Regions from separate parts of the Rouxiella chamberiensis genome, predicted to be linked through region 1. Evidence: riboswitches for the same ligand, from Rfam matches in the RefSeq annotation. Region 1 holds a riboswitch; each other region holds the start of a gene.

Region 1 (3,277 bases):
AGCAACTCCTTGGGATCATGCCGTATTTCGCCGCTGTCGTAATCGGCCATAAATGCCATCATCAGCGAATTCGGGAACGGCCACGGCTGGGAGCTGACGTAGCGGACGTTTTTAACCTTGATATTGCTCTCTTCCATCACTTCGCGGGCGACGGTCTCTTCCAGCGTTTCACCCACTTCGGCAAAACCGGCCAGCACGGTGTGAACACCTCCGCGATGACGGACGTGCTGCGCGAGCAGAATTTCGTCGCCGCGCCGAATGGCGACGATGATGCACGGGGCAATTTGCGGGTAATACCGTTCTTTACAATGTCCGCAAAGTGCGGCCCATTCGGTTTTGCTGACGTGCATTTCATGCCCGCAATACCCGCAGAACTTATGTGACCGATAGAACTCGGAAAGTTGCACGCCACGGCCGACCAATTGGAATAATTCGCGATCCTGATCCAGTAATTGTCGCGCAGAAAGCATATGATCCTTCATGCTTTTGCGGATCATCCAGACAGGTTCACCCTGCCACTCGCCAATCTGTCGGCCAATGTTGCCCGCGAGCGAAAATGCGCTGGCGGATCCGTTCGGCAAAGATCCTTCCGGTAACCACAATTTGCCTTCATAGCTGACTATCCACCAGCCGCTGTGTTGATCTGTTATCTGGATTTCCATGTTGTTGTTGCCTAACCTCGACTACACTGACAGTCTGGAAGAAAAAGTTACTTTAGTAAGCTTTAACCTTTGATGAATTTAAAAACATACTCACGGAGTCAACCATGTTAACTCGTCTCGAAAGGCTGACCCAACGCGTTGGCGGCAGTAATGAGCTAGTCGATCAATGGCTACACGCACGTAAAGAACTTCTGGTTTCCTACCTTACGCTTGTTGGGCTGAAACCAAATAAAGAAACTCATATCCCGCTTAACGAAAAGGCCCTGGACAGTTTTTGTCACCATCTGGTTGATTACCTTTCTGCCGGTCACTTCCACCTCTATCACAGGATAGTTGAAGAAGTCGATGGCACCCAAGCCGTGATTGCCCAGCAGGCCGCCGCAAGAATTTTCCCTGCGCTGGAAGCCAATACGGAAACCATCATGGCATTCCACGACAGCTATACCGAAACCGAATTCAAAGACGAAGACATCTTTGCCTTCAACTACGCCCTGTCTGATATCGGCGAAGCGCTCGATGCCCGTTTCGAGCTTGAAGATCAACTCATTATGGTGGCGATGGCCTCTAAATTCGAATCCTTGCCGCCTGTTGCAAACGACGAAGCCATAGTACGACCTGCTTAACAGTTTTGCCGAAAAACCCTGCAAAGGGTTGTGTTTTAGAATCAGCCTCGTATATTGAGGTTTCTTAAACGGCCTGCACATGCAGGCCCATTCTTGTCGGAGTGCCTAGCGTAAACCCTGATTTATCGGGAATTTACCAGGCTGAGACCGTTAATTCGGGATCCGCGGAACCTGATCGGGTTAGTACCCGCGAAGGGAACAAGAGTAATTAATTGCGTTTGGCTTTTCTCGCCGCTTTCTCTTTATACGAAGCGCGACAAGATTCAGATACACGCTTACTCCCGCCGTAAACCTCCTGACAAGCAATTTTCCCTTTCGCTAATCACGAGGAATTTGCTATGTCGAACACCCCTGAACAGCCGACCCCGTCGGTAAAAAAACCAGCAACCGCCGTCAGCAACGCGCCGAAGCGCAGGCTTTTATCGACAGCCTGCAAGGTGTCGCCTTCCCGAACTCCAAACGTATTTATCTTCAGGGCAGCCGCGCCGATATTCAGGTGCCGATGCGCGAGATCCAGCTCAGCCCGACCATGATCGGCGGCAGCAAGGAGGATCCCAAATTTGAAGACAATGAAGCGATCCCGGTTTATGACACCGCAGGCCCCTACGGCGATCCTGATTCAAAAATCGATGTGCATCGCGGTCTCGACAAGGTACGCGCCAGCTGGATAGCCGCCCGTCAGGATACGGAAGAACTGCCGCAGGTCAGCTCCGGTTTTACCCAGCAGCGCATGGCCGATGAAGGTCTAGACCATCTGCGGTTCGAACATCTGCCAAGACCGCGCAAGGCCAAGGCCGGGAAATGCGTGACCCAGCTGCACTACGCGCGTCAGGGTATTGTGACGCCAGAGATGGAATATATTGCGCTGCGCGAAAACATGGGCCGCGAGCGTATCCGTGGCGAAGTGCTGCTACAGCAACATCCGGGCGAAAGCTTTGGTGCCAACCTGCCGCAAAATATCACCCCCGAATTTGTTCGTGACGAAGTGGCCGCCGGCCGGGCGATTATTCCTGCCAATATCAATCACCCCGAATCCGAGCCGATGATCATTGGCCGCAACTTTCTGGTGAAGATCAATGCCAATATCGGGAACTCCGCCGTGACCTCGTCCATCGAGGAGGAAGTGGAAAAACTGGTGTGGTCAACGCGCTGGGGCGCAGATACCGTAATGGATCTGTCAACGGGTCGCTATATTCACGAAACCCGTGAATGGATTATGCGCAACAGTCCGGTGCCTATCGGCACGGTGCCGATTTATCAGGCGCTGGAAAAAGTGAACGGCGTGGCGGAAGACCTGAACTGGGAGATGTTCCGCGATACGCTGCTGGAGCAGGCCGAGCAAGGCGTCGACTATTTCACCATTCACGCGGGCGTTTTACTGCGCTATGTGCCAATGACCGCCAAACGATTAACCGGCATCGTGTCGCGCGGCGGCTCAATCATGGCGAAATGGTGTTTGTCGCACCACAAAGAGAGTTTCCTGTATCTGCATTTTCGTGAAATCTGTGAAATCTGCGCCGCCTACGATGTTTCGCTGTCGCTGGGCGACGGCTTGCGTCCCGGCTCCATTCAGGATGCCAATGACGAAGCGCAGTTTGCCGAGCTGAAAACGCTGGGCGAGTTGACCAAAATCGCCTGGGAATATGACGTGCAGGTGATGATTGAAGGGCCGGGCCATGTGCCGATGCAGATGATCCGCCGCAACATGACCGAAGAGCTGGACAAGTGCCACGAAGCGCCGTTCTATACCCTCGGGCCGCTCACCACGGATATCGCCCCCGGTTACGATCACTTCACCTCCGGCATTGGTGCGGCGATGATAGGCTGGTTCGGCTGCGCGATGCTTTGCTATGTCACGCCGAAAGAGCACCTCGGCCTGCCGAACAAGGAAGATGTCAAACAGGGTTTGATCACCTACAAGATAGCGGCGCACGCGGCGGATCTGGCGAAAGGCCATCCGGGCGCGCAGATCCGCGATAACGCCATGTCGAA
Region 2 (3,277 bases), 1.4 Mb from region 1:
ACGAATTCTTTAACCAGATCCAATACAAAGTGCCGGACGGCGTGGCGAAAGACCTCAAACTCAAGTTGCGTTATTCGATTCTGCGCGTGTCGGGCGATGCGGCGGAATATAACGCAAGCGGTAATGAAGTCCGTGTTTATGTCGAATATCCACTGGCTATTTTTTAATCTATTTCGGCAAGGCGGCGTCTTGAATTAACGATGCGCCGCCCGACAGGCACGCTTTCCAGGAATCTCGGTCAGTGTGCCTGTTAATTAACCATCCCATCTTTGGCACAGAAAATTTGCCATAATCCTTCATGATCGGTCACATCAAAACAACGATGTCAGGATCACACCATGCAGGACGTTATTACCGTTTGGAACTGGATTTATTCAAACCAGATTACCTTCTCTCTTCTCGCCATTCTCTTTATGCTGCTAGGCGGCTTTATTGCCTCCGTGATTTGTCGATTTTTCCTGCTGGGGATCGTCAGACGTTTTATTCTGCACGCCAGTAAAAATTCCGATCATCAAGATAAAGACATGAGAATTACCCGTCGACTGGCGAATATCGTACCTGTCGTAACGGTTTATTTCATGTCACAGCTGATTAATGGATTGCCGGATCCGCTTATCGAGGCGATTCGTACGATTTGCGGCGTGCTGCTGATTGTGAATATCACCATGCTCATCAACGAGTTACTCGACACGACCAGTAGCGCCTATACCAAAAGGCACGGGGTGAAATCCCGCTCGATAAAAGGCTATGTGCAGATAGGAAAAATCATGGTCTCGTCAATTGCCACGATTTTGGTGATTGCCACGCTATCGAATAAATCGCCGGTGATTATTATCTCGAGTCTGGGTGCCGTTGCCGCCGTGCTGATGCTGGTGTTCCAGCACACCCTTATCTCGCTGGTTGCCAATATTCAGGTATCGTCTTCGCATGTTATTCAACTGGGTGACTGGATAGAAATGCCGTTGGGCAATATCAGTGGCGAGGTGACCGACATTGCGCTGCATACCATTACCGTTCGCAACTGGGACAATACAATGTCGCAGGTGCCGACCAAAAACTTTATCACCGAGCCTTACACCAACTGGCAGCCGATGTTTGATTCTGGCGGACGTCGGATTAAGCGTAGCTTATTCGTTGATCAATCGAGCATCGCCTTTGCCTCGGCCGCACTCATTGACAGTCTGAAAGCCATCGAGCCTGATGAGAATAATCATATGGCTGCCTATCTGGACCAGCGGCTGAATTCTCGTACCGACAACCCGTTAGTGCAGAAGGGCATGACCAACCTCGGGCTTTTTCGCGGGTACGTTCTTGATTACCTCAAGCAGCGAAACGATATCCGCAAAGACATGTACCTGATAGTAACGGCAGCTCAGCCCCACTTCCGAAGGGTTACCTATCGAAATCTACTGCTTCACTTCCAATGTCTTCTGGGCGGAATACGAAGAAACCCAGTCAGAGATTTTCGAGTTTATGTACGCCACTGCGGGCTATTTCAACCTGGGAATATTCCAGAAACCATCGGGAACGGATGTCAGCAACACCTGGCCGCGCCGTGCCAAAAGTGCGGTGTGAGCTTAATCTCCTGCTGTGCAAGGCGAGACGCGGCTTGCTTTAATTCAGCGACTTTTCTATGCTGCACGGGCTGTAAATGACTCGGGGTGCCCTTCTTTGTGAAGGCTGAGAAATACCCGTATAACCTGATCTGGATAATGCCAGCGTAGGGAAGTCGTGGTATCTCGACCGGTACCCCTTCTTGATCGCCGGTGGGGAGATTTATGACGACTCGACCTTCCGTTTTTCCGGGCCTTGCGGCCGCGGATGCCTTGAGACAATTTCGCCAGGCCTCGCCTTTAGTTCACTGCATGACCAATGATGTGGTGCAATCGATCACGGCAAATGTACTGCTTGCCCTCGGCGCATCGCCCGCCATGGTCATCGATGCCCGTGAAGCCGCACAGTTCAGTGCTATTGCCAGCGCACTGTTGGTGAATGTGGGGACCTTGACCTCTGCACGGGCGGAATCCATGCTTGCCGCAATTCATGCCGCTAACGCTGCCAACAAACCTTGGGTGCTGGATCCCGTCGCCGTCGGCGCTCTCAGGTGGCGTTCAGAGTTTTGTCAGGAAATTATCAGATTCAGACCTGCTGCGATTCGTGGAAATGCTTCTGAAATCATGGCATTAAGTGGGCTTTCCGCATCCGGGCGAGGCGTGGACAGCGCAGACTCCTCAGGTGCGGCCTTACCGGCTGCCGAGGCGTTGGCACGTCAGACTGGCGCAATTGTCGCGGTGACAGGCGAAATAGATTACATCACCGACGGGGCGCAATGCCTGGCGGTAAGCGGAGGGGATCCGCTGATGACGCGCGTTGTCGGCACCGGTTGCGCACTTTCGGCGGTGGTTGCGGCATTTGTTTCCTTGCCGGGCAATCGTCTTTCGCACGTTGCCGCCGCCTGTCGTGTCATGTCGTGTGCCGGTGAATTAGCCTGTCGCGACGCAAAAGGGCCGGGCAGCTTCACCGCCGCCTTCCTTGACTCTCTCTACCTGCTCGATGACCGCCATCTGACCGAGACGGCAACAGTCGGAGGCGCACAATGAGCAAGAGAATCAATGTATTGACCATTGCGGGCACCGATCCCAGCGGCGGGGCGGGTATCCAGGCTGACCTGAAAACCTTTTCGGCGCTGGAAGCCTACGGCACCAGCGTTATCACGGCGCTGGTGGCGCAAAATACGCGCGGCGTGCAGTCGGTTTATCACATCGAGCCTGATTTTGTAGGCGCACAGCTTGATTCGGTACTGAGCGATGTACGAATCGACAGCGCCAAAATTGGCATGCTGGCCAATACCCAGGTCGTGGAGACGGTGGCTGAACGGCTTCAACATTACCGCAAGCGCCAACGGGCGCCTGCCTTTGTCGTGCTGGATACGGTAATGCTGGCCAAGAGCGGCGATCCTCTACTTACGCCCGATGCGGTCGAGGCATTACGCCGCTGGCTGCTGCCGCAGGTTTCGATGATTACGCCCAATCTGCCAGAGGCGGCCGCGCTGCTAGGGTGCGAGATGGCGACGGATGAGCGGGAGATGTGTCGGCAGGGCGAGGCGTTATTGGCGATGGGCTGCGAGGCTGTGCTGATGAAAGGAGGTCATTTGAGCGACAGCGAAAGTCCAGACTGGTTAATGACCGCTCACTATCGCGAGCGCTTTACTGCTCCGCGAGTAGCAACACGGCATACTCATGGCACTGGGTGCACATTGAGCGCAGCATTGGCGGCG
Region 3 (3,277 bases), 290 kb from region 1:
GGCCGACCGGCAGAGCCTGACCGAGTTTCTGGCTGAGTAGCACGAGGCCCAGACAGCACACCAGTTGAATCAGCGCCAGCAGCGCCGCGCGCCCGAGATCATAGTCATAACTGAGCGCCTGATAGATAGCGAGTTCGATAGTCGTGGCTTTCGGCCCACCTCCGAGTGAAAGCACGGTGGCGAAACTCGCGAAGCACAGCATGAAAATCAGCGCGCCGGCAGGCAGAATCTGCCTTCTCAAAGCGGGCCATTCAACAAAGCGGAACAGTTGCCTGCCGTTCATGCCAAGTTGCGCAGCGAGTTGGCGTTGCTCGATGGCAATATTTTCAAGAGATTGCAGTAAGAGTCGTGTTGCCAGCGGCAAATTGAAAAATACGTGGGCGAGCAGAATGCCCTGTAGGCCATAGGGTGAAAACTGATAATGCAGGCCGAGCGCGGCGCAGATCTGCGACATCCAGCCCTCGCGGCCATAGACGCCAAGGATGCCGAACACGGCGACTAATACGGGCAAGACCAGCGTCATGGCGCAGAGTCTGAGCAGCCACTCGCGGCCCGGAAAACGCCGTCGATACAGGCTGCGGGCGAGAAAAATGGCAGGCAGCACGGAACACAGCGCCGAAAGCAGCGCCTGCCAGAAAGTAAAACGGATCACGTGCCATAAGTAGCTGTCCTGCCAGACCGCGCCGGGCGACAGCGTGGGCGCGTGACGCAGCAGCGAGCCCAGCGCCAGAAAGGCGACCAGCAGGATGAGCGTTGCAGCAACGACGCCCGGCCAAAGCCAGGCGGGGATTAATGGCTGACGGCGTTTCTGCCATGCCTGAATCCATTTCGTGCGGTTCTCGGCGACCGTTTTGGCGCTGTATTGTAGAGAGATTTTCGGCACCGTGAGTTTGTCATAGCCTGCCGGTAATGCGGTGTTCACCACTGGATACATCCAGTTGCCGGCCGGAATCGCGTTCTGGAAGCCGGAGGTAGTAACAAATTTCATGAATTTGGCCGCCAGTTCAGGCTGTTTGCTGGCCGCGAGTTGGCCTGCCACTTCCACCTGCATATAGTGACCTTCGGAGAAATTCGCCGCTGCGTAGTTGTCTTTCTTCTCTTCAATGATGTGGTAGGCCGGTGACGTGGTGTAACTCAGCACCAGATCGCTTTCTCCTTTCAGGAAGAGACCATAGGCTTCGCTCCAGCCTTTTGTAACGGTAACGGTTTTCTTCGCCAGCTTCTGCCAGGCTTCGGGGGCCTTGTCGCCATAGACTTTCTGCATCCACAGCAGCAATCCCAGACCCGGCGTGCTGGTACGGGGATCTTCATAGATAATTTTCCACGGCTGTGGGCTATCCACCAACTCCTGAAGGCTCTTCGGCGGAGTCTTCAGCTTGTCCTTGTTATAGACGAAAGCAAAGTAGCCGTAGTCATAGGGCACAAAGGTGGTGTCAGTCCAGCCGCCCGGAATGGCGAGCGTCGTCTTATTGACGGCAGGTTTGGCGAAAAGCCCGGTCTGTTCGGCGGCTTGCAGCAGGTTGTTGTCCAGTCCGACCACCACATCGGCCGGGCTGTTTTTTCCTTCCATGCGCAGGCGGTTAAGCAGCGAGACGCCGTCTTCCAGCGGCACATATTTCAGCTCGCAGCCGCAGTCGGCTTCAAAGGCTTTTTTGATGGCAGGGCCCGGGCCCCAGTCGGCAGAGAAGGAGTCATAGGTATACACGGTCAGAACCGGCTTGGCGGCCAATGCGGGCGCCGAGACAATCAACAGGCAGGGCAGTAATTTTTTAAACACTTTGCACTCCAACTTTTACCTTGAAAAGGATAGGCGTGGCAAAGGAGTTTGAGTCAGCAAGGTACTCTCTCAAATCCCTTCGCCGGTATTAACCGGATCAGGTTCGACGGGTTTTTTCTCAGCCTTCCAACCCCTATGCCTTGGCACGTCGAGTCAGTCAGCACCCCGTTGAGAACGCCATTATTGTAGAGATTAAGTCGCAGCGTTGAAAGCAGGTTTATGCATCCGGAGGCGCAAACCAGGCAGATTTAAAGTCAAACCAGCCAAGGGTGTTCATTCTGACTCCGCGCATGCTTCGCTGACCTTGCAGTAACAGCCAATGATGGAAAAGAGGGTGTATATAACCGCCGTTGACCAGCTTTTGCGTCCATTCCGCCAGCGGTAACGCCCCGCTGCGCCACAAGGCTGCCGCGTTGTGAAGCTTGTCGCCCAGACAATATTGCATCAGCGGCAGCTCATACAGCGTGGCAAACAGGGAAAACTCGACCGGCAGGGTGAAGTTGGCGCTGCCGAGCCAGATATCGCTGGTCGCCTCGCCTTTATGCCAGCGGGCATAATCCACGATCTGTACATTCAGTTTAACACCGTGTTCGGCAAGCAGCGGGGTCATGGCCTGACAGATGTCCTGATACTCAGAGTGATCGCTGTAAAACGTGATGGTAATTTCATGAAGAGGAACAGGTTTAGGTTTCTGTACCTGCGGACGGCGATGGTGCCAGCGCGGCAGCAGGCCATAGGCGGGAGACCAGTAACGCTGGTAGGCGGGCGCAGAGGCGTTGAGCAGGGCGATAGGATTGAAGATTTCACACAGCCACTCGCGAAGCTCCGCATTGTTGCCCACCGCCGAACGCTGGTCAAACAGCACGAAATAGCAGCCCTCTTCAAGCCGACTTTCCAGCTCGTCGTTGTCGGTATCGTCGGCTTGAAGCTGCACGCCCGAGTGCACCAGATCTTCGGTCAGTTCTGGCAGCACCCAGATATTCACCTCGTCAATCAGGGCGCGGTATCCAAAATAGTCATCGAAGGCGCGGATTTTTAACTGCGTTGGCTGATTATGCACTACGGCATAGGGGCCGGTGCCGACGGGATGGCGGGCGAAATCGGGCAGCGTTTGCCACTCCTGCGGCAGAACAAGCGCATGAACGCTGCCGAGCAGCCACGGCAGCCAGTTGTCCGGCGTATGCAGATGAATGTCGATCACGTTGGCGGTCGGCGTATTCACCGACGCGACGTGCGCAAACAGCGGATGCGCTTTCAATCGCACAAAGGTGCCTATCACGTCGGCCATTTCCAATTCCCGACCATGATGGAAATGAATAGCGGGACGCAGATAAAAACGCCAGTGCAGCGGTGTAATGACCTGCCAATGGTGCGCCAAATCGCCACGCAGTTCCCCATTTTCCTCTTTTATGCCGACTAGCCCGCTAAAAATCTGTTTGGCGAGATGCGTCTCGGAACGGCGAAGCGGGGTGCCCGGCAGCAGATTGAACAGCGAGCGAT

What was found. Region 1 has a riboswitch for thiamine pyrophosphate ahead of thiC (phosphomethylpyrimidine synthase ThiC). Riboswitches for the same ligand answer to the same signal wherever they lie in the genome.
Region 2: another riboswitch for thiamine pyrophosphate. It lies ahead of thiM (hydroxyethylthiazole kinase); the one in region 1 lies ahead of thiC (phosphomethylpyrimidine synthase ThiC).
Region 3: another riboswitch for thiamine pyrophosphate. It lies ahead of thiB (thiamine ABC transporter substrate binding subunit); the one in region 1 lies ahead of thiC (phosphomethylpyrimidine synthase ThiC).

What each region holds. Positions count from the first base shown of each region.
Region 1 is NZ_CP114058.1:3,413,966-3,417,242, forward strand. It holds gene nudC (NAD(+) diphosphatase) at 1-662, opposite strand, end outside; gene O1V66_RS15825 (Rsd/AlgQ family anti-sigma factor) at 767-1,285, shown strand; TPP riboswitch at 1,373-1,500, shown strand; gene thiC (phosphomethylpyrimidine synthase ThiC) at 1,707-3,277, shown strand, end outside.
Region 2 is NZ_CP114058.1:169,651-172,927, forward strand. It holds gene O1V66_RS00775 (OprD family outer membrane porin) at 1-167, shown strand, start outside; gene O1V66_RS00780 (mechanosensitive ion channel family protein) at 339-1,655, shown strand; TPP riboswitch at 1,648-1,744, shown strand; gene thiM (hydroxyethylthiazole kinase) at 1,779-2,600, shown strand; gene thiD (bifunctional hydroxymethylpyrimidine kinase/phosphomethylpyrimidine kinase) at 2,597-3,277, shown strand, end outside.
Region 3 is NZ_CP114058.1:3,125,032-3,128,308, reverse strand. It holds gene thiP (thiamine/thiamine pyrophosphate ABC transporter permease ThiP) at 1-823, opposite strand, end outside; partial or broken gene thiB (thiamine ABC transporter substrate binding subunit) at 818-1,777, opposite strand; TPP riboswitch at 1,834-1,955, opposite strand; gene sgrR (HTH-type transcriptional regulator SgrR) at 1,995-3,277, opposite strand, start outside.